Regions from separate parts of the Pseudomonas sp. SWRI18 genome, predicted to be linked through region 1. Evidence: riboswitches for the same ligand, from Rfam matches in the RefSeq annotation. Region 1 holds a riboswitch; each other region holds the start of a gene.

Region 1 (7,368 bases):
TGATCTGCTCGAGGTGCAATTCGGCACTGTTGACCACCTGTTCCGCCTGATGGTCTTCCAGCACCGCCGCCGGCACCAGCGAGCCGGCGTAGATGATCACCGGGCAACTGCGGATCAGTCGCTGGCCTTTGACGGTGATCAATTCCGGGTCGCCGGGGCCTGCACCAATGAAGTAGACGGTCATGGAAAATCCTGTTCAAAAACGCATGAGCATGAAGATTGCTCATGATTGCAGAGGGCGATTATCGGGTTTCAACCGGTCCACGCCAATGCAAAGGTGGCCTGGGCGGCTTTTTTGCGGGTGATCCGCAGATAGGCAGGGGCGTTGGAGAGGTCTTCGGCCAGGGCCAGGGCGGCGCTTTCGGCGACGCCGTAACAGCCGGTATGGGCAAAGGCGACGTCGGATTTGTGGCTCAGGCGGTCTTTATAAAACGCCAATTGTTCTGCGCTGAAGCAGCGTAAAGGCAGTTTCAATAAGCGCGCCAATGCGATTAATCCTGGCTCGTCTTGCCTTCGGTCGATACTGGCCAGCGCGGTTACCTGTTGACGCTCAATACCGCCCTCGGCGAGGGCGCCGTCAAACAGGGCCAGCAGGGCGTGAACGTCGCAACCCCTCTGGCAACCCAGGCCGACCACCAGGGTCATGCCGAGTATTGACCGTCGCGGTTGCGCCGGAACAACCAGGCGCTGATCAGGCCCAGGGCCAGCCAGAATGCGACGTTGGTCAGCTGCGAAGCTATCTTGAACTGCGTTTCCAGCGCCTCTGGCGCCAGCATCGAATGCACCAGCGGCTGCGGAGCGCCGATCACATGGGGAACGACCAGGATCGCCGTGCCCAGCACCTTGAGCAGCCAGTTGCGGCCAAACACGACCAGGGCGATTCCAACAGCGGTAGACGCGGCGGTGCCGATCCACCAGATCTGCCGCTGCGCCAGATCAGCAGCGGCGGTGCCCGGCAACTCGGGCGGCAGACCCATTGTCGGCGCCAGCACGAAGGTGGCATAGCCGGCCAGGCCCCACAGCACGCCATGGGCGGTACGGGTTGGAGCACGCAAGGTGTAGAGGCCTGCGAGCATCAAGGCAAAGCCGACGGCGACGACCAGATTGCCGCCCGTGGTAGACAGCACACGCTGCCAGCCATCTTCCGGTTCCCAGGCGCCTGCGTCGTGGGTGTGCGCCGCAACGCCGGCAGCATGCTCGTGGGCAACTTCAGTGACAGCCGGGGCCTGTTCAAAGGTTTCCGCCTGCAGAATCAACGGGGCTACCCAGAAACTTTGCAGCAGGGTCAGCAGCAGGGCGGCCAGCAAGCCAGTGAAGCCTGCGGTTTGTGCAATACGCTTGATCATGTCGGCAGGCCTCAGTGGCACGGGAACGCGGCGCTGTGGCGGGTATCGTGGGCAGCATTGTGCACCGCCTCGATGTGCGAAAAACCGGCGAAATATACCAGGCAGGCGCCGAGAATCGACGCACCGATGGCGGCGGTCAGGCGTTGGCTCAGGGTCGTGGTGCTGCTGGCGGAGTGCGAGGTGCTGCTGATGATCGACATGGCGCGTCCCTTTCAGGTGTCATGAGCGAACGAGCGCATGAAAACCCCGCGAGCCAGGCACGCAGGGTTCTGAACAGCGCCCGCCCACCGCGGGTTTGTTATCTGATTTTTCGGGCCGGTCTCCGGGCTTGCGAGGGGCTTATTGCCTGAAAACGTCGCCTTCCCATGCCTGGGGCACAGTGGATATGACGCTTCGCTCGCTTACCGTTGCGGGGGCAGCACCGGACTGGTCAGGCCTTTGATTAAAGAACCATGACGCACCGGTTTCCCGTTTCACCCTGTGAAGGGCACCCGAAACAAGGTGGGTAGAAGAGCATGGGCGGGCGATGGTAGTCAAATTCGGCGAGCCCCTGTAGCCTTGCACCCTCGAGGTTCTTCGGCCCAGGCCGAAGCTAAGAAGGGAACGCGGTTCAAGCCGCGGCTGCCCCCGCAACTGTGAAGGGTTTATCCGACTGCCACGCCACTGCCTCAACGGGCGGGAAGGCGCAGCCGGTGCCGGTCGCAAGACCCGCAAGCCCCAAGCCAGGAGACCTGCCTCGCAACCGATTTTCAATTCAACCGGGCGGGGTGATCCGGTGACGAAATCCGCTGCTGCGCGCCGTCGCAGGGCCTATCGTCCCGTATGCCCGCCCCAAAGGGCATCCGATGAAAACACTGGCCAAACTTCCCGTCACCATCGTTACCGGCTTCCTCGGTTCGGGCAAAACCACGTTGCTGCGCCATATGCTCGACAACGCCCAGGGCCGGCGCATTGCAGTGATCGTCAACGAATTTGGCGAGCTGGGCATCGACGGTGAAATCCTCAAGCAGTGCTCCATCGGTTGCACCGAGGAAGAAGCCAACGGCCGTGTCTATGAGCTGGCCAACGGCTGCCTGTGCTGCACCGTGCAGGAAGAGTTCTTCCCGGTGATGCGCGAATTGGTGGCGCGTCGTGGTGACCTCGACCACATTCTCATCGAAACCTCGGGCCTGGCCCTGCCAAAACCCTTGGTGCAAGCCTTCCAGTGGCCGGAAATCCGCAGCGCCTGCACCGTTGACGCGGTGATCACCGTGGTCGACAGCCCGGCCGTGGCCGCCGGTACGTTCGCCGCGTTCCCGGACCAGGTCGATGCCCAGCGCAAACTCGACCCGAACCTGGACCACGAATCGCCGCTGCACGAGCTGTTCGCCGACCAACTGGCCAGCGCCGACCTGGTGATCCTCAACAAGGCCGACCTGATCAGCGCCGAAGACCTGGCCCGCGTGCGCCTGGAAGTCGCCGAAGAACTGCCGCCGGCGGTGAAAGTCATCGAGGCCAGCAGCGGTCGCGTGCCGCTGGATGTGCTGATCGGGCTGGGCGCAGGTTCCGAGGAGCATATCGACGGACGCCACAGCCATCACGATCAACACCATGACGGTGAAGATGATCACGATCACGACGCTTTTGACTCTATTTCCATCGACCTGCCGCAAGCCGACGAAGCCTTGCTGCTCGACGCCTTGAGCCAATTGGTGGTGCAGCACGGCATCCTGCGCGTCAAGGGTTTCGCAGCGATCCCCAACAAACCGATGCGCCTGCTGATCCAGGGCGTGGGCACGCGGTTCGACAAACACTTCGACCGCGCCTGGGGCACCGATGAAGCACGCGTCACGCGGCTGGTGCTGATCGGCCAGGACCTGGACGCCGCCGGCCTCGAAGCGCAACTGCGCGCCGCCCTCAGCGCCTGACCCATGCACCTGCTCAGGACCCAGCCCGGTGGTTTCGTCTCGGACGACAACATCGCCGACCTTGGCCAGACCCCCGCTGAACTGGTGATCCTGTGCAGCGGCGACTCCAGCCTGGCGCTGCTTGCCGAAGCGGCGCAGCAACTGCCGGGCGATTACCCGACCTTTCGCCTGGCCAACCCGATGCAGGTGCAGAATCACGCGTCGGTCGACCTGTACGTCGATGAAGTGCTGCGCCATGCCAAGGTCATCCTGATTTCGCTGCACGGTGGCATCGGCTATTGGCGCTACGGCATTGAGCGCCTGGTGGAATTGGCCGAGCGCGGCGTACAGCTGATCCTGGTGCCGGGAGATGATCGTCCGGACCCGGAGCTCAGCAGCCTCAGCACCGTAGGGCCGCAGGAACGCGACCGCCTCTGGCACTTCCTGCGTCAGGGCGGGCTGGCCAATGCCTTGGATTTCTATCGATGCCTGGCCGCCGGTTATCTGGGCCGCGACTACGCCTGGGCCGAGCCGCAAACCCTGCCGCGCACCGCGATTTATCATCCGCGCCACGCCAATGCCCGCCTGAGCGACTGGCAGGCGGACTGGAACGCCGACTGGCCGGTGGCGGCGGTGCTGTTCTATCGCTCACATTTGCAGGCGGCCAACACCGGATTTATCGAGGTGTTCTGCCAGCGCTTGCAGGCAGCGGGGCTGAACCCGTTGCCGATGGCGGTGGCCAGCCTTAAAGAGCCCGGCTGCCTGGCGACGGTCGAAGACTGGTTGGATGAAGTCGGCGCTGCGGTGATCCTGAACACCACCGGGTTTGCCCAATCCAGCCCGGAGGCGCCGCACTTGCGCCCGTTTCGCCGCAATATTCCGGTGATCCAGGCGATCTGCGCCCAGGACAACCAGCCCGGTTGGGAGGCCAGCGAGCAAGGCCTCGGGCCGCGCGACCTGGCGATGCACATCGCCTTGCCGGAACTGGACGGGCGCATTATCAGCCGGCCGATCAGCTTCAAGGACCTGGCCTGGCGCAGCGAGCGCAGCCAGTCGGACGTGGTGTGCTACCGCGCCGCGCCCGAGCGCATGGATTTCGTCGCCGAGCTGGCGCGCCGCTGGGTCGAACTGGCGCGGGTGGCGAACGCAGACAAACGCGTCGCGCTGATCCTCGCCAACTACCCGACCCGCGACGGCCGTATCGGCAATGGTGTCGGCCTGGATACGCCGGCGGCGGCGCTGAATATCCTGCGCGCCCTGCAAGCCGAAGGCTATCCGCTGCCGCACGTGTTGCCCGACAGCGGCACTGAGCTGATCCACGCGCTGCTCGGCGGCGTGACCAACGACCTCGACAGTCTCGACCTGCGCCCTTGCCATCAAAGCCTGGACCTGGACGCCTACGAAACGATGTTCAAGCGCCTGCCCGAGGCCAACCGCCAGGCGGTGCTGGAACGCTGGGGCGCGCCGCATAACGACCCGATGTTCCGCGACGGCCGCCTGATGATCGCCGGTCTGCGCCTGGGCCTGACCTTTGTCGGCATCCAGCCGGCGCGGGGTTATCAGGTGGATGCCAGCGCCGTTTACCACGACCCGGACCTGGTGCCGCCCCACGGTTACCTGGCGTTCTACTTCTGGCTGCGCCATACCTATGGCGCCCACGCCGTCATCCACGTGGGCAAGCACGGCAACCTGGAATGGCTGCCGGGCAAGGGCGTCGGTCTCTCGGAAAACTGCTGGCCCGATGCACTGTTGGGGCCGTTGCCGAATATCTACCCGTTCATCGTCAACGATCCGGGGGAGGGCGCCCAAGCCAAGCGGCGCACCCAGGCGGTCATCATCGACCACCTGATGCCACCCCTGACCCGCGCCGAAACCTATGGCCCGTTGCGTAACCTCGAACTGTTGGCCGACGAGTATTACGAAGCACAGCTGCTCGACCCACGCCGCGCGCTGGAGCTGCAGAAAGATATCCTCAAACTGGTGCGCGAAACCCGTATCGACCAGGAGCTGGAGCTGGAGAGCGATGCCGACGCGGCCGTGTGGCTGCCGCGCCTGGACACTTACCTGTGCGATCTGAAGGAGTCGCAGATCCGTGACGGCCTGCACATCTTTGGCGAGTCGCCTCAAGGCCGTCTGCGAATCGACACCTTGCTTGCCCTGCTGCGCATCCCGCGTGGCGATGGCCGTGGCGCGCAATCGAGTTTGCTGCGCGCATTGGCCAAGGCGTTCGAGCTGGGCTTTGATCCGCTCGATTGCGCCCTGGCCGAACCCTGGACCGAACGCCGCCCGCAGGTATTGCAGCAGATAGACGCGCAGCTGTGGCGCACCGCCGGCGATACCCGCGAGCGCCTGGAGCTGTACGCGGCCCGCTTGATCGAGCAGGCGCTGCAAGGGCCGCTGGAACAGTTGGACGCGCCCGGGTGGGAGGACGTGAAGGCGGTGATCGCAAGCCTGCTTAGCGTGGTTGCGCCACGCCTGGACGCCTGCGGCCCGGCGGAGATGCGTGGCTTGCTGGATGCCCTGAGCGGCCGCTTTGTGCCCGCCGGACCCAGTGGCGCACCGAGTCGCGGGCGCCTCGACGTGCTGCCGACCGGGCGTAACTTTTTCAGCGTCGACGTGCGCAACCTGCCCACCACCACCGCCTGGCGCATTGGCTTCCAATCGGCCAACCTGATACTGGAACGGCACCTGCAGGACCACGGCGACCACTTGCGCCAGCTCGGCCTGTCGGTCTGGGGTACCGCCACCATGCGTACCGGCGGCGATGATATCGCCCAGGCCATGGCGTTGATGGGCGTGCGCCCGGTATGGGCGACGGGCAGCCAGAGGGTGGATGACTTTGAAATCCTGCCGATCAGCCTGCTCGACCGCCCGCGTGTGGATGTGACGCTGCGTGTGTCCGGCTTTTTCCGCGATGCCTTCGCCAACCTGATTCGCCTGTTCGACGCGGCGGTACAGGCGGTGGCCGCGCTGGATGAGCCGGATGACATGAACCCGCTGGCCGCTAAAGTGCGCAGTGAGCGTGAAGCGCTGCTCAAGTCCGGCCTGGACCAGGCGGCGGCGGCCAGGCAGGCCGGCTGGCGCATCTTCGGCGCCAAGCCCGGCGCCTATGGTGCGGGCGTGCAGGGCGCGATTGACGGTCGCCTGTGGCAAAGCCGCGACGACTTGGCCGAGGTCTACCTGAATTGGGGGGGCTACGCCTATGGCGGCTCCGACGAAGGCACCGCCGCCCGCGAACAATTCGCCCAGCGCCTGAGCCAGGTGCAGGCGGTGTTGCAGAACCAGGACAACCGCGAGCACGACCTGCTGGATTCCAACGATTACTACCAATTCCAGGGCGGCATGCTCGCCGCCGTCGAAACCCTGAGTGGCGACAAGGCCGCCAGTTACCATGGCGACCATAGCCAGCCGGACCTGCCGAAGATCCGCACCCTGAAGGAAGAGCTGAACCGGGTGATCCGTTCCCGCGCCGCCAACCCCAAGTGGATCGAGGGTGTGAAGCGCCACGGCTATAAAGGTGCGTTCGAGATGGCCGCGACCGTGGACAACCTGTTCGCCTTCGACGCCACCACGGCACTGATTGACGATCACCAATACGCCTTGCTCGCCGATGCCTACCTGCTCGACCCCGACACCCGGGACTTTGTGCAACAGCACAACCCCGATGCCCTGCGCGACATGACCGAGCGCATGCTCGAAGCCCAGCAGCGCGGCATGTGGCAAGAGCCGGGGGCCTACCGCGAGGCGCTGGAAAACCTGTTGCTGGATATAGAAGAAGACAGCTGAGATGCCGCGCCTGACTTGTTGTGGCGAGCGGGCTTGCCCCGCGTTGGGCTGCGTAGCAGCCCCATTGAGGGCATCCCTGAGCGATGAAATTGACCGAGGATTCGCATGACTGATACTCCCCATTTCCCGCTGTCCGCCGTGGTCGGCGCCGACGATTTGAAACTGGCGCTGTGCCTGACCGCCATCGATCCGAAGATCGGCGGTGTTTTGATCGAAGGCCCGCGTGGCATGGCCAAGTCGACCCTGGCGCGTGGCTTGGCCGACCTGTTGGCCAGCGGCCAGTTCGTCACGCTGCCGTTGGGCGCCACCGAAGAGCGCCTTGTCGGCACCTTGGATCTGGACGTCGCGCT
Region 2 (7,368 bases), on a different contig from region 1:
TTGCCAACCGTCCTTGACCGCCTGCTGCTCTTCCTTGCCCACGCCGTAGAGTCGACCGGCAATATCATAGGTGATGCGTGCAAAGCGCAGGAACCCGGAGTTCGGGCGCAGCCGCGCATCGCGCAACGCGTCGTACCAGATACGCCCGGCGCGCTCCCAGGCGAACCCGCCGAGCTTCGTCGCCACCTGGTAAAACGCATGGTTGGGAATGCCCGAATTGATGTGCACCCCGCCATTGTCCTCGTAAGTCTGGACAAAATCATCCATGTGCCCAGGCTGAGGGTCCTTGCCCAGCAGCTTGTCGTCAAACGCGGTGCCGGGGGCTTTCATCGAACGCAACGCGGTGCCTTTGATCTTTTTGGTGAACAGACCCTTGCCGATCAACCAGTCGGCGTCCTGCGCCGATTGCTGCAACGCATATTGCTTGATCAGTGAACCGAACACGTCCGACAGCGACTCGTTCAGCGCCCCGGACTGATTGAAATACATCAGCTTGGCCTCGTCCTCGGTGACGCCATGGGCCAATTCATGACCAATCACGTCGAGGGCGATGGTGAAGCGGTTGAACAGTTGCTCATCGCCATCGCCGAACACCATCTGGCTGGAGTTCCAGAACGCGTTGTTATAGTTCTGGCCAAAATGAACCGTGGCGTCCAACGCCATACCGGCATCGTCGATGGAGTTGCGGTCGAAGACCTGTTCGAAAAAATCAAAGGTGGCGCCCAGGCCATCATAGGCCTCGTCCACCGCTGCGTCACCGCTGGCGGGCTGCCCTTCGCCACGCACCAGCGTGCCCGGCAGGCTGTCGGTGCCCTCGGCGCTGTAGATCGAGCGACGCTTGCCGGCGCCCATCGCAAGGGCCATGTGCGCGGGCCCTTTGGCCGGCACCGCGACCATGCGCAGTGAGCGGAACGTGCTGTCCTTGGCGCGGGTGCGTAATGCAACGTCGCGTTGGGTTTTATCGCCGTTGCGCGCGATCTGGTCGAGCATGTACGGCGGGATCAGGCAGAAAATCGGATGACGGTGAGGCTGGCGAACACACATGGGCTGACTCCCTTTGGCATGTGACAACGTCCAAGTAATCGATTCAGGATAGCTTCCCGGGTTCAATGCGCCTCATCAATTGTCATTAAGCTATGTTGCAGTCGTGTTTATTCAAGGAGGACTTACCGATGCCAGCACGTAAAGCCAAGATTGATCTTTCGCACCGCCCAAGGCTCGCCGACCTGCACCCGCTGCTCGCGCCCAGCCCTGCCCTGCTGGAGGCCAGGGCGGCGACGCCCCGCGTCACCGCCGCCAAGGACCTCAAGGACCGGCGCGGCTATGCCGAGGATTTCCTCGGCGGCTTCGCGGTGCCCTGGCCCACGGTCGAGCAACGCCTTGCGAGCGATGTACAGACGCAGAAAAACGGCGGCGAACGCCTGGACTACACGCACTTCTCGGTAACGATGTCACGTTCGCGGCGGCTGGCGCTGTATGTAGGCGCCAACATCGATGGCGCGCAGCATGTGGACGTGGCCCGCAGCAACGACACCTGGGCCTACGACGGTCGCCTGCCGATCGACGCACAGGTGGGCGAGGACCTGTACGCTGGCAACGGTCTGGATCGCGGCCACCTGGTACGCCGGCAAGACCCCAATTGGGGCGACGAGGCGAAGACCGCCAACTTCGACACCTTCCACTTCACCAACTGCTCGCCGCAGATGAGCGGGTTCAACCAGAAGACCTGGCTGGAACTCGAGGACTACATCCTCGATAACACCCAACGCTGGAAAGCCCGCGCAACGGTGTTTACCGGCCCGGTGTTCAGCGACGACGACCGGGTGTACCGGGGCGTCAAGATCCCCAAGGCGTTCTGGAAAGTCGTCGCTTACCTCAGCGATGATGGCAAACCCTCCGCCAGCGCCTACATGATTGACCAGAGCCGCGAACTGGGCCAGCTCGACCTGATGTTCGGCCAGCTCAGGACCTACCAGCGCAGCGTGATCCAGATCGAACGCCTGACCGGCATCCGTTTCGCCAACCTGGCCGACTACGACGGCTTCAGCAACGAAGAGCGCGCCACCGGCACGCGCATCGAAGCGCTGATCCAGGGCCCGGACGACATTCGTCTCTGACGGGACGCGCCTTGGGCTATTTCGCCAGGCGCTAATCAACTACCATACCGCGCCGGTTCCCAAACGGGACTAATAGGGAATCCGAAGCGCGGTACACCCGCGCCAATCGGAACTGCCCCCGCAACTGTAGGTGCCGAGCCTGCTCCTTGATGCCACTGGACCCGTCCGGGAAGGCTGGAGCGTGGCGACGACGCATCAGTCAGGAGACCTGCCGGCGCAAGCTCTATCACTAACCGGCGGGGTGTCCGGGAAGGACATTCTTGCCTGCCTGTACCACAGCGCTCGAGCGTCTATTTCCAATACCGTACCTCCCCAGTTCCACGTACGGTTCACCCGGAGATCGCTCCATGCTGCCACGCGTTACCGCCCTGCTCGCCGGCATCGGCTTCTGTGCCCTGGCCCACGCCGCGCCCACCCACTACCCGCTGAGCGTGGAAAACTGCGGCAGCCACCTCAGCTTCCAGCAAGCGCCCGCCCGCAGCGTGACCATCGGCCAGGCAGCTACCGAGATGCTGTATGCCTTGGGCGTGGGCGACAAAGTGGTCGGCACGTCGCTGTGGTTCAACAGCGTATTGCCGCAGTTCAAGACGCAGAACGACACCATCGAGCGCCTGGCCAACAACGAGCCGAGCTTCGAAGCGGTGATCGCCAAGCGCCCGCAACTGGTAGCCGCCGAGCTGGAATGGGTGGTCGGCGCGCACGGTGTAGTGGGTACGCGCGAGCAATTCCATGAACTGAAGATCCCGACCTATCTGTTGCCTTCCGACTGCGAAGGCAAGGACAACCTGGTGGGCGCCGACGGCACGCGACTGCAGCCGTTTCGCATCGAGACCATTTACAAAAGCATCAGCCAACTGGCGCAGATCTTCGACGTACAGGATCGCGGCCAGCAGTTAAATGACGAACTCAAGGCGCGTCTGGCCAAGTCCATCGCCACCGTGCAAAACAAAGGCCTCAAGCACGCCAGCGCACTGGTGTGGTTCTCCAGTTCCGAAATGGCCAGCGACCCGTACGTGGCCGGCCATAAAGGCGTTCCCGAATTCATGCTGCAGACGCTGGGCTTGCACAACGTGGTGCAGTCCGATGAAGAGTGGCCCGCCGTCGGCTGGGAAACCATTGCCAAGGCCAACCCGACCTTCCTGGTGATCGCACGCATGGACCGCCGCCGCTACCCCGCTGACGATCATGAAAAGAAACTCGCTTTTTTGCGCAGCGATCCGGTGACGCGCAACATGGACGCGGTTAAAAACAACCGCATCATCATTCTCGACGCCATGGCGTTGCAGGCCAGCATTCGCACGTTCGACGGCCTTGAACAATTGGCGGCCGCCATCGACGGCTACGACCTGCGCAAATGATCCGCGCCCTACTCGCCCTGGCCTTGCTGCTGATCGCTGTGCTCGCCGGCGTGGCCATCGGCGAAACCGCCATCTCGCCGCAAGTGGTGCTGCAGGTACTCGCCAACAAACTATGGGCTGCCGGTTATGTGCTGGACCCCATCGATGAAGGCGTGGTGTGGAACTATCGGCTGACGCGCACGCTGGTCGCCGCCGCCTGCGGTGCCGGGCTGGCGACGTGCGGGGTGATCCTGCAGTCGTTGTTGCGCAACCCGCTGGCCGATCCGTACCTGCTGGGCATCAGCGCCGGCGCCTCGACCGGCGCGGTGCTGGTGGCATTGATGGGCGTCGGTGGCGGGCTGGTGTCGCTGTCGGCCGGTGCGTTTGCCGGGGCAATGGCGGCATTCGCCCTGGTGATCCTGCTCGCGCGCGCCAGCGGTTCCTCCAGCGGCACCGGCCAGATCATCCTCGCCGGCATTGCCGGTTCGCAGCTGTTCAATGCGCTCACCGCGTTCCTGATCACCAAGTCCGCCAGTTCCGAACAGGCGCGCGGCATCCTGTTCTGGCTGCTGGGCAACCTCAGCGGCGTGCGCTGGCCCTCGGTGTGGCTGGCGGTGCCGGTGGCGGTCGCAGGGTTGGCGGTGTGCCTGTGGCACCGTCGGGCGTTGGACGCGTTTACCTTCGGCAGCGACTCGGCGGCGTCCCTCGGTATTCCCGTGCGGCGCGTGCAGTTCGTGCTGGTGGGTTGCGCGGCCCTGGTGACGGCGGTGATGGTGTCGATTGTCGGCTCCATCGGTTTTGTCGGGCTGGTCATTCCCCACGCCGTGCGCCTGTTGCTCGGCACCGGGCATTCGCGCCTGCTGCCGGCCAGTGCGTTGGGTGGCGCGCTGTTTTTGATCGCGGCGGATGTGCTGTCGCGCACGCTGATCAAGGGCCAAGTGATTCCGGTCGGTGTGGTCACGGCACTGGTCGGCGCACCGGTGTTCGCGCTGATCCTGATCGGCCGGAGGAACGCGCGATGACGGTACTCAGTTGCAGCGGGCTGGGCTTCAAGGTGCGTGAAGCCCAACTACTGCGTGATATTCACCTGGACGTGCACTTGGGTGAAACCCTGGGCATCGTCGGGCCGAACGGCTCCGGCAAATCCACCCTGCTCAAACTGCTCGCCGGCTTGCGTACGCCGGCCTGCGGTGAGGTGCGGCTGGGCGGTGCGCGATTGGGCGAGCTGTCCCGTCGCGCCATCGCGCAGACACTGGCGGTGGTGGAGCAACAGGCCGACACCGACGATGCGATCCGTGTCTTTGATGCCGTGGCACTGGGGCGCACGCCGTGGCTGTCGGCGCTGAGCCCGTGGTCCAGCGAGGACGACGCCATCGTCAACCAGGCCCTGCATGACGTCGACGCCACCCACCTGAGCCAGCGCGCCTGGCGCAGCCTCTCCGGCGGCGAACGCCAGCGCGTGCACATCGCCCGCGCGCTGGCGCAACGCCCGCAGATCCTGCTGCTGGATGAGCCGACCAATCATCTGGATATCCAACATCAACTGGGGATATTGAAGGGGATACAGGGGTTGCCGGTGACCACCTTGGTTGCGCTGCATGATCTGAACCAGGCGCTGACCTGTGACCGGCTGGCAGTCTTGGATCACGGCCGGCTGGTGGCGCTGGGTCAGCCGCTGGAGGTGCTGACGCCGCAACGGCTGCAGCAGACGTTTGGCGTGCAGGCTCACTACCTCACAGACCCGTTCGATGGGGCGCAGATACTGCGGTTGCGCCCTAACTAGCGCACGCTTACGAAAACACCAAAAATCCAATGTGGGAGCGGGCTTGCTCGCGAAAGCGGTCGATCAGTTGATTAATTATTGACTGATACACCGCATTCGCGAGCAAGCCCGCTCCGACATTTGATCGCTGTTGCCTTGATATCTGCAGCAGGTGCTGGGCCTTTCGTTATAGCACCTCGATCTCGGTTATCCCCATCACCCGCGCCTGCTGCAAAACTTCCTCCGGCGTCGCATCCGCAGGAGGCAGGACCAATCCATTCTCCGCATCGCCCAAATGCAATTGCAGCAAGTGCAACGCCGCCTCATGCACGGGCAACTCGGGTTGCTTGAGCCCGAATGTGTGGGTACGGGGTTCGCCGTTGAACAGGTAGTTGAGCGTGTAATCGCGCATGGAAAAGTCCTGATAAGGGAAACGGAGCTGCTTAATTAGCTGACCAAGTGATCAACTTTTAAGTTCAATTGCCCTATGCCCGGTCTACCCGGCCCGAGAAACACCCACGCTTGGCGAGCCGCTATAAGGCGGGATCCCGGACACCTGCGGCTATCCGATTCCTGCGGTTATACCTTCGTCAAGGGCTGACAAATCTCCCTGTAGTGAGCGGGCTTGCCCCGCGCTGGGTGGCGAAGCCGCCCCAATCGGACCGCCGCTGTGTGTCAGGTAAAATTATGGCGCCTGGTTTTGGGGCCGCTTCACGCCCAGCGCGGGACAAGCCCGCTCACTACACGTTTATCAGGAGCATCCGCTGCGCTATCCATGTGTGGCTGCAGGCGAGCACACTGGCTGCCATCGCCACCGGAAAATGGATGAACCCATGCGCCGACTCCGGCAACAGATGCGCCTCTGCCTCTGGCCAATGTTCGGCGATCAACAGCGTGTCATCCTTCAGCGGATCCAGTTCACCCACAAACATCAACGCCGGCGGCAACCCGCAAAAATCGCCATACAGCGGCGACAACGGCGGCTGGCGACGCTCGTCGTCACTCAACCCCGGCGTCAGCATCCGCAGCGCCTCGACCATGCCCGGCCCATCCAGCATCAGCGTCTGCGGCCCCGCCGTGCGCACGCTGGGTGTGCCGGTCAGATCGTAGACGCCGTAATACAACACCGCCCCGCTTACCCGTTTGAGCAGTTCGGGCCATTGTTTCAAGGCCAGCAAGGTCGCCGCCGCCAGGTGCCCGCCAGCCGATTCGCCAACAACGAACACCGGCAGGTCGGCGAACTCATCGGCGGTCAGCAACCACCGCGCGGCCGCCAGGCAGTCTTCCATCAACCCTTCGACCGGCGTGTCGACCGCCAGCCGATAATCCACCGACACCACCGCTACATCGCATGCGTTGACCATGCCCAGGTTGAGGTCGTCATCCATCTGCGCATTGCCAATCACCCAGCCGCCGCCGTGGATGTCCAGCACAACCCCCTTGGGCCTGCCACCCGGCCGCAGGATCCGCACCGGAACCCCGTTCACCCGCTTTATTTCCACCGCAGGTGCGCGCTTGATGGTTTGGCTGGCACGCAACAGCGCCTGGATCAAACGCGGCGTGACGCGATTGCGGATCTTGAAGCGCGGCAACCAGGCAAGTGTCTGGTTGAAGCGGCGCATCTGGGCCAGTTCGGGCTCACTGGCGGGCCAGGGCGTGAAGGCCATTAACGGTTATTTCGCAGGATCGAGAAATTCAGCGCCGCCGCAACGCACAACCACGCCAGGTAAGGAAACAGGATCAAACCGGTGATCAGGTCCAGGCGCACCGCCAACACCACCATCGCCGCCACGGTAAGCCACAGTACGGTAATAATCACCATCCCCGCGAGGACGCGATGAGCGCCGAAGAACACCGGCGTCCACAGTGTGTTCAAGGCGATCTGCGCCGCCCACAAGGCCAACACGATCTGGCTGCCCGGGATCAGGCTGAGGCGATAACCGGCCCAGGCCAGCAGCAAGTAGATGATCGTCCAGGCCACCGGGAACAGCCAATTGGGCGGGGTGAAGCTGGGCTTGGCCAACGATTCATACCAGGCACCCGGCTTGAAGATAATGCCGGTGCTGGCGGCGGCGGCGCAGGCGAGCAGGAAGATAAAAAAGGTCATCGTCAGTCCTTGAGGTGAAGTAGTTAGAAAGCAACGCTCTGCTTG
Region 3 (7,368 bases), on a different contig from region 1:
AGCCTTTTGGTTACTTTTGGGCTCTTTCCAAAAGTGACCCGCCGTAAGGGCGGAACCAATAGCCGCCGTTACCCAAATAACGGATATGTACACGGGTCAACCCCAACAGCCTGGTCGGCCCAAAGGCCGCCACGGCAACAAACTGTTTTGTGATCTGCCCAAGATAGCCTACTTGGCCGCCGACACCCGCCACACCGTATTCCCCACATCATCCGCCACCAGCAAGCCCCCCTGCTGATCAATCACCACACCCACCGGCCGGCCCATGGCCTTTTCATCCTTATCGAGAAACCCGGTCAGCACATCCACCGGCTGCCCCTTCGGTTTTCCACCTTCAAACGGCACGAAGATCACCTTATAACCACTGTGCGGCTTGCGATTCCACGAGCCATGCTGCCCGATAAACGCGCCCTGGGTGAACGGCGCCGGGAGTTTGCTGCCTTCGGCAAAGGTCAGGCCCAACGAAGCGGTGTGCGGGCCGACCGCGTAGTCCGGCGCAATCGCCTTGGCTACCAGGTCCAGGTTCTGCGGCGTGACGCGCACATCCACATGCTGGCCGTAATAACTGAACGGCCAGCCATAGAAGCCGCCATCCTTGACCGAGGTGATGTAGTCAGGCACCAGGTCGCTGCCGATCTCGTCACGCTCGTTCACCGCCGTCCACAGTTTGCCGCTCTTTGGTTCCCACGCCATGCCGTTCGGGTTGCGCAGGCCGGAGGCGAAGAGGCGGTGCTGGCCGCTGGCGCGATCCACTTCCCAGATCGCCGCCCGGCCCTGTTCCGCGTCAAGCCCGTTTTCGCCGACATTGCTGTTGGAGCCCACGCTCACGTACAGCTTGCTACCGTCCTTGCTGGCCACCACGTTTTTGGTCCAGTGGTGGTTCAGCGGGCCGCCCGGCAGGTCGACGACTGTCGTGCCGGCGTCCTTGATCGCGGTTTCACCCGGTTGATAGGCGAAGCGCAGCAGCTTGTCCGAGTCGGCCACGTACAGGTCGTTGCCGACCAGCGTCATGCCAAAGGGGGAATTGAGATTTTCCAGGAACACGCTACGTGTCTCCGCGACGCCGTCGTGGTCGGCGTCACGCAGCAGCGTGATACGGTTCGGGCTTGGCACGCCGGCGCCGGCACGGCCCATGACTTTCTCCATGACCCAGCCCCGGATCCCTTTGGCGTCGTCCGGTTTGGGCGGCGCGTTGGTTTCCGCCACCAGCACATCGCCGTTGGGCAGCACATACAGCCAGCGCGGATGGTCCAGGCCTTCGGCGAACGCCGCCACCTGGGTGCCGGCGGCGGCTGTCGGCTTCACGCCCTCGGGCCAGCCGATGGCCGGGGCGATATTGACGGTGGGGATCAGGGTTTTGTTCGGTTCGGGCAACTGGGGCGACGGCCCGGTACCGTCGGAGACCTGAAGGGTGGAGCTTTCACCGCAGGCCGCGAGGCTGCCGGCGACCATGATGAGTAGGGCGAGTCTTGTTTTGTGCATGGTGTACTCCTTGATACCTGTAAGGGTAGAGGAGGGCGACGGTGCGATGGTTCAAGTGCACCACCAGCTTTAATTGACGCTCCACCCCCAACCCACTAACCTTCGCGGCTTGTTCCAGGTGCTCTGTGGCGTGCGCGTCGACAGAGTGAAACAGGGAAGCCGGTGAGCGAGCGCACTTGTACACAGTGCTGCCGCGATCCCGGCGCTGCCCCCGCAACGGTAAATGAGTCAAGACGCTGCCTTTATTGCCACTGTATCCGTGTGATATGGGAAGGCGCAGCGTTGGCCTGCTGTGCATGCAGCGGCCACTCATGAGCCCGGAGACCGGCCTGAAACATCCAACAGCATCACGGTGGGCGATGCTTGGCTGTCTGTTTTTTGTTTTTTCCTGCCCGCCGTTTTTGTCCAGCCCCAACGGAGAGCTGCCATGACCGATTCCCCCGACCGCGACGAACGCCACCTGGCGCGCATGCTGCGTAAAAAAGCCGTGATCGACGAACGCATCGCCAATTCCCCCAACGAGTGCGGCTTGCTCCTGGTGCTGACCGGCAACGGCAAAGGCAAGAGCAGCTCCGCGTTCGGCATGCTCGCCCGGGCCATGGGCCACGGTATGCAGTGCGGCGTGGTGCAGTTCATCAAGGGACGCCACAGCACGGGCGAAGAATTGTTCTTCCGCCGTTTCCCCGAGCAGGTGCGTTTCCACGTCATGGGTGAAGGCTTCACCTGGGAAACCCAGGACCGCCAGCGCGACATCGCCGCCGCCGAAGCGGCCTGGGCGGTGTCCCGCGCGATGCTGCAAGACCCGAGCATTGGCATGGTGGTGCTGGACGAACTCAACATCGCCCTCAAGCACGGCTACCTCGACCTGGACCAAGTGCTCGGCGACCTGCAAGCCCGGCCGCCGATGCAGCACGTGGTGGTCACCGGCCGTGGCGCCAAGCCTGAGTTGATCGAGATGGGCGACACCGTCACCGAAATGGGCATGCTCAAGCACGCGTTCCAGGCCGGCATCAAGGCACAGAAGGGCGTCGAACTTTGAATCAGCCCCGTCATTGCCCGGCCGTATTGATCGCCGCACCGGCGTCCGGCCAGGGCAAAACCACCGTCACCGCCGCGCTCGCCCGTTTGCACCGCAACCTGGGGCGCAAGGTACGCGTGTTCAAATGCGGCCCGGACTTCCTCGACCCGATGATCCACGAACGCGCCAGCGGTGCGCCGGTGTATCAATTGGACATGTGGATGGTGGGCGAGCAGGAAAGCCGTCGTTTGCTGTGGGAAGCCGCCGGTGAGGCGGACCTGATCCTGATCGAAGGCGTGATGGGCCTGTTTGACGGCACACCTTCCAGTGCCGACCTGGCGCGCCACTTCGGCGTGCCGGTATTGGGCGTGATAGACGGCACGGCCATGGCCCAGACCTTCGGCGCGTTGGCGCTGGGCCTGGCGCGCTATCAGCCGGATCTGCCGTTCGCCGGCGTGCTGGCCAACCGCGTCGGCACCCTGCGCCATGCGCAATTGCTGGAAGGCAGCCTCACCGAGGGCCTGCGTTGGTACGGCGCGCTGTCCCGCGAAACCGGTATTGAATTGCCTAGCCGTCACCTGGGCCTGGTGCAAGCCAGCGAACTGAATGACCTCGATGTACGCCTGGACGCCGCCGCCCAGGCGTTGGGCAGCAGTTGCGAAGTGGCCTTGCCGCCGCCGGTAACCTTCGCTGCGCCACAGGTGGTCAATGCTGAGCCGCTGCTCAATGGCGTGCGTATCGCCGTGGCCCGTGACGAAGCCTTCGCCTTCACCTACGGCGCCAGTCTTGACCTGCTGCGGGCAATGGGCGCCGAGTTGAGTTTCTTTTCTCCGATCCATGACCACGCCTTGCCCGACGCCGACAGCCTCTATCTACCCGGCGGTTACCCGGAGCTGCATCACCAGGCCCTGTCGGCAAACACGCCGATGCTCGACGCGATCCGCGCTCACCACGCGGCCGGTAAACCCTTGCTCGCCGAATGCGGCGGCATGCTCTATCTGCTCGACTCGCTCACCGATGTCGACGGCACCCGCGCCGAACTGCTCGGTCTGTTGCAGGGCGATGCGGTGATGCAGAAGAAGCTGGCGGCGTTGGCGTTGCAAAGTGTGGAGCTGCCGGAAGGCACGTTGCGTGGCCATACCTATCACCATTCCCTGACCAGCACTGAATGCCAGCCGATTGCCCGTGGCCTGAGCCCCAATGGCGGGCGCGGGGCCGAGGCTGTTTACCGACAAGGGCGGATGACGGCTTCCTACGTGCACTTTTACTTTCCATCCAATCCATCGGCGGTGGCTGCATTATTTGCGCCGGATCTTGAGACCGCTATCGCAGGCAAGCCAGCTCCCACATCGGCAGCGTTCGCAGATCAAAATGTGGGGGCGGCGGTGCGACGATTCGACTTGCTCGCGAAGAGGCCATGACTGACAACGCCTTCCCCCAGGCCGACCGCGACGCCGTCTACCGCGCCATCGCCGAACGCCGCGACATGCGCCACTTCAGCGGCGGCACGGTGGCTCCCGAATTGCTGCACCGCCTGCTCCAGGCCGCGCACCAGGCACCCAGCGTGGGCCTGATGCAGCCCTGGCGTTTTATCCGTATCAGCGACCGCCAACTGCGCGGGCAAATCCAGCAACTGGTGGAAGAAGAACGCATCCGCACCGCCGAAGCCCTGGGCGAGCGTTCCGATGCGTTCATGAAACTCAAGGTCGAGGGCATCCACGACTGCGCCGAAGTGCTGGTGGCCGCGTTGATGGACGATCGCGAGCGGCACATTTTCGGCCGTCGTACCTTGCCGGAAATGGACATGGCCTCGCTGTCCTGTGCAATTCAGAATCTGTGGCTGGCGGCCCGCGTCGAAGGGCTGGGCATGGGCTGGGTCTCGCTGTTCGAGCCACAAGCGCTCGCCGACCTGCTGGGTTTGCCGCCTGGCGCAAAACCCCTGGCCGTGCTGTGCCTGGGCCCGGTGACCGAGTTCTACCCGGCGCCGATGTTGCAGCTCGAAGGCTGGACCGAACCCCGGCCGCTGAGTGACATGTTGTATGAGAATGTGTGGGGAGTGAGTCAATGAGTGTGGCCTTGCTGTGTGTGGCTGCAGTGGCGCTGGATGCGCTGCTGGGCGAGCCCAGGCGCTGGCATCCGCTGGTGGCGTTCGGCAATTTCGCCGGGCGCATCGAGCAACGTTTCAACAGCGGTGGCCGCGGTTGGCGCAGCCATGGCGTGACCGCGTGGTTTATTGCCGTGGTGCCGCTGACCTTGCTGGCCACGGCGTTGTCGTGGGCGCCCTATATCGGCTGGGTCCTGGAGATCCTGACGTTGTACCTCGCCCTTGGCATGCGCAGCCTGGGCGAGCATGTACTCCCGGTGGCCCAGGCCCTGCGCAGCGATGACCTGGAAGAGGCGCGCACGCGCGTGAGCTATCTGGTCAGCCGCCAGACCAATGAGTTGGACCCTACCGAAGTCGCCCGCGCGGCCACCGAATCGGTGCTGGAAAACGGCAGCGATGCGGTGTTCGCCGCGCTGTTCTGGTTTGTGGTCGCCGGCGTGCCGGGCGTGGTGCTGTACCGCCTGAGCAACACCCTCGACGCCATGTGGGGCTATCGCAACGAACGCTTTGAGCGCTTCGGTTGGGCGGCCGCAAAAATCGACGATGTGCTGAACTATATTCCCGCACGCCTGGTGGCATTGACCTACGCCGTGCTGGGCAAGACGCGCCTGGCGCTGCGTTGCTGGCGCACCCAGGGGCCGACCTGGGACAGCCCCAATGCGGGGCCGGTGATGGCCGCCGGTGCGGGAGCCTTGAGCGTTGAGCTGGGTGGTCCGGCGATCTATCACGGCGAAGTGCACCAGCGCCCGCAGTTGGGCGAAGGTCCGGCGGCGGATGCCGATTCGATTGAGCGGGGCTGGCAACTGGTGCAGCGCGGCGTATGGTTGTGGCTGCTGATCCTGTGCGTGGGGGCGCAATACTATGCTTGAACACGGTGGCCGGCTGCGCAAGGCAGCGATTCAGTACGGGATAGCCGAGGCCGACTGGCTGGACCTGTCCAGCGGCCTCGCGCCCTGGCCCTGGCCGATCCCCGAGATCCCCCTGCGGGCCTGGGCGCGCCTGCCGGAAACCGACGACGGCCTGGAGCAGACCGCAAGCGCCTATTACGGCGCCGCGCATTTATTGCCGGTGCCTGGTTCCCAGGCGGCCATCCAGTTGCTGCCACGCCTGCGCCGCTCCGGCAAGGTCGGCGTCCTCTCGCCGTGCTATGCCGAACACGCCGAGGCCTGGCGCCGAGCCGGTTACGTGGTGCGCGAAGTGCAAGAGCAGGAAGTTGATTTCTTTCTCGATGTGCTCGACGTGCTGGTGGTGGTCAACCCCAACAATCCCACCGGCTTGAGCCTGGCTCCCCAGCGTTTGCTGGACTGGCACTCGCGGCTGGCCCAGCGCGGCGGCTGGTTGGTGGTGGACGAAGCGTTCATGGACGTGACCCCCGAACTGAGCCTTGCGGGCCAGGCGCATCAGGTCGGCCTGATTGTGTTGCGCTCGTTCGGTAAATTCTTCGGCCTGGCCGGCGTGCGGCTGGGCTTTGTATTGGCCGAGCGCAAGCTGCTCAAGTTGCTGGCCGAACAGGTCGGCCCTTGGGCGGTCAGCGGGCCCACGCGGGTGCTGGGCCAGGTGTGCCTGCGCGACAGCGCCGGGCATGCACGGCAGCGCGCACGGTGCATCGAGGCCGCCCAGCGCTTGTTCGACATGCTTGAGGGCCATGGCTTTTACCCCCAGGGCGGTTGCGCCCTGTTCCAGTGGCTGATCACGCCTCACGCCGAGCGCATGCACGAGTTCATGGCCCAGCGCGGCATCCTGCTGCGCCTGTTCGTGCATGACAGCAGCCTGCGTTTCGGCCTGCCCGGCACCGAGGCCGACTGGCTGCGCCTGGACCAGGCCCTGGTCGCCTACAAGGACGCGACATGAGTACGCTGATGGTGCAAGGCACCACCTCTGACGCCGGCAAGAGTACGTTGGTGACGGCGCTGTGCCGCTGGCTGGTGCGCCAGGGCGTGGCGGTCGTGCCGTTCAAACCGCAAAACATGGCGCTTAACAGTGCGGTGACCGCCGAAGGTGGCGAAATCGGCCGCGCCCAGGCGGTGCAGGCCCAGGCCGCCAACCTGGCGCCGCACACCGACATGAACCCGGTGCTGCTCAAACCCAACAGCGACACCGGCTCCCAGGTGATCATCCACGGTCGCGCCGTGACCAGCATGAACGCGGTGGCCTATCACGACTACAAAGCCATCGCGATGCAGGCGGTGCTGGCCTCCCATGCACGCTTGAACCAGGCCTACACCGTGGTGATGGTGGAAGGCGCCGGGTCGCCCGCGGAAATCAATCTGCGCGCCAATGACATCGCCAACATGGGCTTTGCCGAAGCGGTGGACTGCCCGGTACTGCTGATCGCCGATATCAATCGCGGCGGGGTGTTCGCCCACCTGGTCGGCACCCTGGAGCTGCTCTCGCCAACGGAGCAGGCGCGGGTCAAAGGGTTCATCATCAACCGTTTTCGTGGTGACATCGCCCTGCTGCAGCCGGGCCTGGATTGGCTGCAAGCGCGCACGGGAAAACCCGTGGTGGGCGTGTTGCCCTACGTGATGGACCTGCATCTGGAAGCCGAAGACGGCATCGACAAACGTCAGGTCGACAAGGCTGCCCAAGTGCTCAAGGTGGTGGTGCCGGTGTTGCCGCGCATCAGCAACCACACGGATTTCGACCCGCTACGCTTGCATCCGCAGGTGGACCTGCAATTCATCGGGCCAGGCCAGCCGATCCCCGCTGCCGACCTGATCATCCTTCCCGGCTCGAAAAGCGTGCGCAACGACTTGGCCTATCT

The links. A riboswitch is a leader RNA that binds a small molecule or an ion and turns the genes downstream of it on or off. The one in region 1 is predicted to bind cobalamin.
Positions count from the first base shown of each region.
Region 2: it holds a riboswitch for cobalamin, as region 1 does, so the genes downstream of both, H0Z09_RS18145 (ABC transporter substrate-binding protein) here and cobW (cobalamin biosynthesis protein CobW) in region 1, are expected to answer to the same signal.
Region 3: it holds a riboswitch for cobalamin, as region 1 does, so the genes downstream of both, cobO (cob(I)yrinic acid a,c-diamide adenosyltransferase) here and cobW (cobalamin biosynthesis protein CobW) in region 1, are expected to answer to the same signal.

Region 1 covers NZ_JACCQQ010000013.1:123,691-131,058, reverse strand. The annotation lists gene cobM (precorrin-4 C(11)-methyltransferase) at 1-184, opposite strand, end outside; gene H0Z09_RS16115 (cobalamin biosynthesis protein) at 253-645, opposite strand; gene H0Z09_RS16110 (CbtA family protein) at 642-1,346, opposite strand; gene H0Z09_RS16105 (CbtB-domain containing protein) at 1,358-1,546, opposite strand; cobalamin riboswitch at 1,642-1,856, opposite strand; cobalamin riboswitch at 1,899-2,100, shown strand; gene cobW (cobalamin biosynthesis protein CobW) at 2,192-3,253, shown strand; gene cobN (cobaltochelatase subunit CobN) at 3,257-7,018, shown strand; gene H0Z09_RS16090 (AAA family ATPase) at 7,124-7,368, shown strand, end outside.
Region 2 covers NZ_JACCQQ010000016.1:103,307-110,674, forward strand. The annotation lists gene H0Z09_RS18135 (M4 family metallopeptidase) at 1-1,044, opposite strand, end outside; gene H0Z09_RS18140 (DNA/RNA non-specific endonuclease) at 1,173-2,117, shown strand; cobalamin riboswitch at 2,154-2,348, shown strand; gene H0Z09_RS18145 (ABC transporter substrate-binding protein) at 2,465-3,475, shown strand; gene H0Z09_RS18150 (iron ABC transporter permease) at 3,472-4,476, shown strand; gene H0Z09_RS18155 (ABC transporter ATP-binding protein) at 4,473-5,237, shown strand; gene H0Z09_RS18160 (hypothetical protein) at 5,404-5,628, opposite strand; gene H0Z09_RS18165 (alpha/beta hydrolase fold domain-containing protein) at 5,957-6,883, opposite strand; gene H0Z09_RS18170 (TspO/MBR family protein) at 6,883-7,323, opposite strand.
Region 3 covers NZ_JACCQQ010000036.1:25,590-32,957, reverse strand. The annotation lists gene H0Z09_RS26010 (sorbosone dehydrogenase family protein) at 169-1,482, opposite strand; cobalamin riboswitch at 1,582-1,830, shown strand; gene cobO (cob(I)yrinic acid a,c-diamide adenosyltransferase) at 1,910-2,521, shown strand; gene H0Z09_RS26000 (cobyrinate a,c-diamide synthase) at 2,518-3,921, shown strand; gene bluB (5,6-dimethylbenzimidazole synthase) at 3,918-4,568, shown strand; gene cbiB (adenosylcobinamide-phosphate synthase CbiB) at 4,565-5,473, shown strand; gene cobD (threonine-phosphate decarboxylase CobD) at 5,466-6,455, shown strand; gene H0Z09_RS25980 (cobyric acid synthase) at 6,452-7,368, shown strand, end outside.